DNA from 2 places in the Providencia sp. Me31A genome. Region 2 is predicted to be linked to the other one. Evidence: riboswitches for the same ligand, from Rfam matches in the RefSeq annotation. Region 2 holds a riboswitch; the other holds the start of a gene.
What was found. Region 2 has a riboswitch for thiamine pyrophosphate ahead of thiB (thiamine ABC transporter substrate binding subunit). Riboswitches for the same ligand answer to the same signal wherever they lie in the genome.
Positions count from the first base shown of each region.

Region 1: it holds a riboswitch for thiamine pyrophosphate, as region 2 does, so the genes downstream of both, thiC (phosphomethylpyrimidine synthase ThiC) here and thiB (thiamine ABC transporter substrate binding subunit) in region 2, are expected to answer to the same signal.

Region 1 covers NZ_JBKQGZ010000016.1:13,815-16,020, reverse strand. The annotation lists gene thiC (phosphomethylpyrimidine synthase ThiC) at 1-1,338, opposite strand, end outside; TPP riboswitch at 1,482-1,594, opposite strand; gene ACLPIE_RS14040 (HAD family hydrolase) at 1,908-2,206, opposite strand, start outside.
Region 2 covers NZ_JBKQGZ010000013.1:78,343-80,548, forward strand. The annotation lists gene ptsP (phosphoenolpyruvate--protein phosphotransferase) at 1-206, opposite strand, end outside; gene rppH (RNA pyrophosphohydrolase) at 210-743, opposite strand; TPP riboswitch at 857-954, shown strand; gene thiB (thiamine ABC transporter substrate binding subunit) at 1,013-2,017, shown strand; gene thiP (thiamine/thiamine pyrophosphate ABC transporter permease ThiP) at 1,993-2,206, shown strand, end outside.

The sequences.
Region 1 (2,206 bases), on a different contig from region 2:
TTGTACATCATATTCCCATGCAATTTTTGTGAGTTCGCCAAGGGTATGTAATTCAGAGAATTGGGCTTCATCATTAGCATCTTGGATTGAGCCAGGACGTAAACCATCACCGAGTGACAGGGACACGTCATAAGCGGCACAAATTTCACAAATTTCACGGAAGTGTTCATACAAGAAATTTTCTTTGTGGTGGGACAGACACCATTTGGCCATGATAGAACCGCCACGAGAAACAATGCCTGTGAGACGCTTAGCCGTCATTGGCACGTAACGCAGCAAGACGCCAGCATGGATGGTAAAGTAATCGACGCCTTGCTCCGCTTGCTCTAACAACGTATCACGGAACATTTCCCATGTTAGGTTTTCGGCAACACCATTTACTTTTTCCAGTGCTTGATAGATGGGGACCGTACCGATAGGTACAGGGCTATTACGTAAAATCCATTCGCGGGTTTCGTGAATGTAACGCCCCGTCGATAAATCCATAACCGTATCTGCTCCCCAACGCGTTGACCAAATCAGTTTTTCCACTTCTTCTTCAATGGATGAGGTCACGGATGAGTTACCGATATTAGCATTCACTTTGACTAAGAAATTGCGACCGATAATCATCGGCTCTGATTCTGGATGGTTAATATTGGCTGGAATGATAGCGCGGCCAGCTGCAACTTCTTGACGTACGAACTCAGGGGTAATATTTTCAGGTAAGTTTGCACCAAAAGATTGCCCTGAATGCTGTTGCAGTAGAACGTCAGTTCGAATGCGCTCGCGCCCCATATTTTCACGAATGGCGATAAATTCCATTTCTGGCGTAATGATACCTTTGCGTGCGTAATGTAATTGGGTCACACATTTATTATCTTGCGCTTTTAATGGATGGGGGCGGTTGTTGAAACGTAAGTGGTCAAGCCCTGCATCAGCAAGGCGTTGCTGTGTGAAGTCTGAACTGAGATTTTCAACAGTAACCGTGTCTGCTCGTTCATTGATCCACGGCGCTCTTATTTTTTTGAGGCCTTTGTGGACGTTTAGTTTGGATGCCGGATCGCCGTAAGGACCCGATGTGTCGTAGATAGGAACCGGTTCGTTATCTTCGAATTGTGGGTTATCTTTGTCTCCTCCAAGTAGGGTCTGAGAAAGCTGTATTTCACGCATGGGGACTTGAATATCGTCCCTAGAACCTTGTAAATAAATACGTTTTGAATTGGGAAATGAAACTCCTGAAAGAGTATTAATATAGTTTTCTGCAGCATCTCTTTGTGCTTTGCGAGTGCGAGCTGGTGCCGCTTGTGGCGATAAATCTGCAGTAGGGATAACGTTTTGTTGTGTATTATTGGACATAGCAATTTCCTGACATTGTCACGGCTATCACAGGTTAATGTGAAGCGGGTTTATCGAAAGAAAGTTGCTTGTCAGGAGTTCGGAGGAGTAATAAAAAGATATTGCGGCTAATTTATCACCAGTAAGAACAGTGAGAATTGCGCTAAATGATTACTCTTGTTCCCTTCGCGGGTATTAACCCGATCAGGTTCCGCGGATCCCGAATTAACGGTCTCAGCCTGATGCATTAGCATGCTAGGCACTCCGACAAGAGATTTCAGTATAAGCTTTCCTCGTCATTCTTCAAGCGATAAGTGCGTTGGCTGCGCTTGGTTACCCAAGTCACATACTCATGTATGCTCCTTGGGATATCCTCGCTTGCCGCCTTCTTCTCACTTGAATAATTTAGAGGAAAGAGGTTGTTTTCCCCTCATTTCTCAAGCGATAAGTGCGTTGGCTGCGTTTGGCAACCCAAGTTACATGCGCATGTATGCTCCTTGGGATATTTCAGCTTATCGCTTTCCTCTAGCATGGATAATTTAGATAAACTTTTAGTTGAAACCCAAAATCAGGGGGATTAAATATAAGATTTATAAATCCCACTGATATTGCTGCCAATGATGCTCTTTAGCGGCTTGTATTAAACGAGGGTCACCGTTGACCACAAATGTTTCGTCAGCAAATTGACACATCGGCAGGTCATTAGCCGAGTCAGTATAAAAATAAACATAGGCATCTGTAATTGGCTGGTGGCGAATCCACTGTAATAGTCGTTTAACTTTGCCATCCTTGAATGTAGGGATGCCTTCAATTTCAGTGCCATAGCAGCCATTTTGTTGTTTTATATCGATACCCATCGCGACATCAGCACCCAGTTTTTCAGCAATCT
Region 2 (2,206 bases):
CCAAGACGAATAGCAATCCCGCTAGGCTTTTTTAACCCGCGGGTTGCCATTAAGTAATAGCATTGGCGAGGGTGATCTGCTAAATAAATGGAACAAACATCAGTTCGCATCGCTTTGCAGGTTTCATTAACCAATACCTCTAGCGCATCGGTCAAACTTGTCGCCATCGCCACTTTTTCGACAATTTCACGTAAATGCATCAGCATAGGCTATTTTGCTCCACGCCTACGGTGATTAAAAATAGGTCGTTGTGGTAATTTCTGTTCCTGCAAAGGCATAACAATTGGAGCGAATTCTTTCATTACACGACGATAAACTTCCCGTTTAAAAGAAACCACCTGCCTAACAGGATACCAATAACTGACCCATCGCCAGCCATCAAATTCTGGCGATTTACTGCGCTGCACATTTATATCGGCATCATTGCATTGAAGTTGAAGTAAAAACCAACGCTGTTTCTGCCCGATACAAACAGGTTTTGTATCCCAACGCACCAAACGCTTGGGTAATTTGTAACGTAACCAATTACGGGTAGATGCCAATAACCTGACATCCTTACGCTGTAGCCCGACTTCTTCGTATAACTCACGATACATCGCCTGTTCTGGCGATTCCCCAGGATTGATGCCTCCTTGAGGAAACTGCCATGAGTGTTGACCATAGCGGCGGGCCCATAAAACCTGCCCTTGCCGATTACAAATTACAATTCCTACATTCGGGCGGTAGCCATCATCATCAATCACTAGACTACCTCAATAACCAAATTTGAAAGATGCCTAATTGTTTCACACATACCCAAACTGGTAAACCTATATCAATACAGTTTGCAGATATGTCTGAAGTCACTACAATAGTAAGCGACTCAACGGGGTGCCAAATGTATTTAGGCTGAGAAATAACCCGTAGAACCTGATCCGGTTAATACCGGCGTAGGGATTTGAGCTACCGCCTGCATGTCTGCACCGGTTCTCCCTCAAATCCTGTGTCACTTTCTTTTCGCGCAGGAAAAAGCATGTTTAAAAACAAAATTATAGCATCGATTTTTACCCTTAGTGCACTCAGTTTAAGTCAATTAGCATGGGCTGATAAGCCGACACTCACAGTCTATACCTATGATTCATTTGCGGCAGAGTGGGGACCTGGCCCACAAATTAAAAAGAATTTCGAGGCTCAATGCGGCTGCGAATTAAAAATAGTCGCATTAGGGGATGGTGTCGCTCTGCTAAATAGACTGAGAATGGAAGGAAAGAAAAGCAAAGCGGATATCATTTTAGGTTTAGATAATAACCTGTTAGATTCCGCTGAAAAAACGGGCTTATTCGCTCAGGCTGACATCAATACAGATGCACTGAAGCTACCTATCGAGTGGGATAGTTCAATTTTCATTCCTTATGACTATGGTTACTTTGCATTCATATACGACACCAATAAAATTAAACAACCACCAGCAAGTATGGATGCTTTATTAGATAGTAAAAATGATTGGAAAATTATTTACCAAGACCCTCGCACCAGTACGCCGGGGCTTGGTTTAATGCTGTGGATTGAAAAATTGTATGGCGATAAATCTGCTGATGCATGGGAAAAAATAGCAAAAAAAACTTTAACCGTAACAAAAGGTTGGAGTGAAGCGTATGGATTATTCTTAAAAGGTGAAGGTGATTTTGTGCTTAGTTATACCTCATCTCCGGGCTATCAAATACTCAATGATAAAAAAGATAATTATGCTGCCGCTATGTTTAATGAAGGTCACTACATGCAAGTTGAAGTGGCTGCAAGATTAAAAAACAGCCCAGAGCCTGAATTGGCAAAACAGTTTTTACAGTTTGTTTTAACACCTGAATTCCAAAATGCCTTGCCAACAACCAACTGGATGTACCCAGTCATTGATACTCCATTACCCGAGGTCTACAGCCAGTTACCTTTACCTAAAAAAGCTTTACAGTTTAGTTCGCAAGAAGTTGCCAAAGAACGTCAAACATGGACTCGTTTATGGCAAACCGCCGTCAGTCGTTAATTAATTTGTCCTTACTACCGGGGGCTCTAGCCTCCGGTTTGCTCATCATCGTTGCCCTCGTTAGCTTTGGGGCACTTTGGCTGTTTGCGCCTGAAATTTCCCTTGATGAAATCATCAGTGACAGCTACCTATGGCATGTGATTGGCTTTACCTTTTGGCAGGCTTTTTTATCGGCTATTTTTTCTGTGA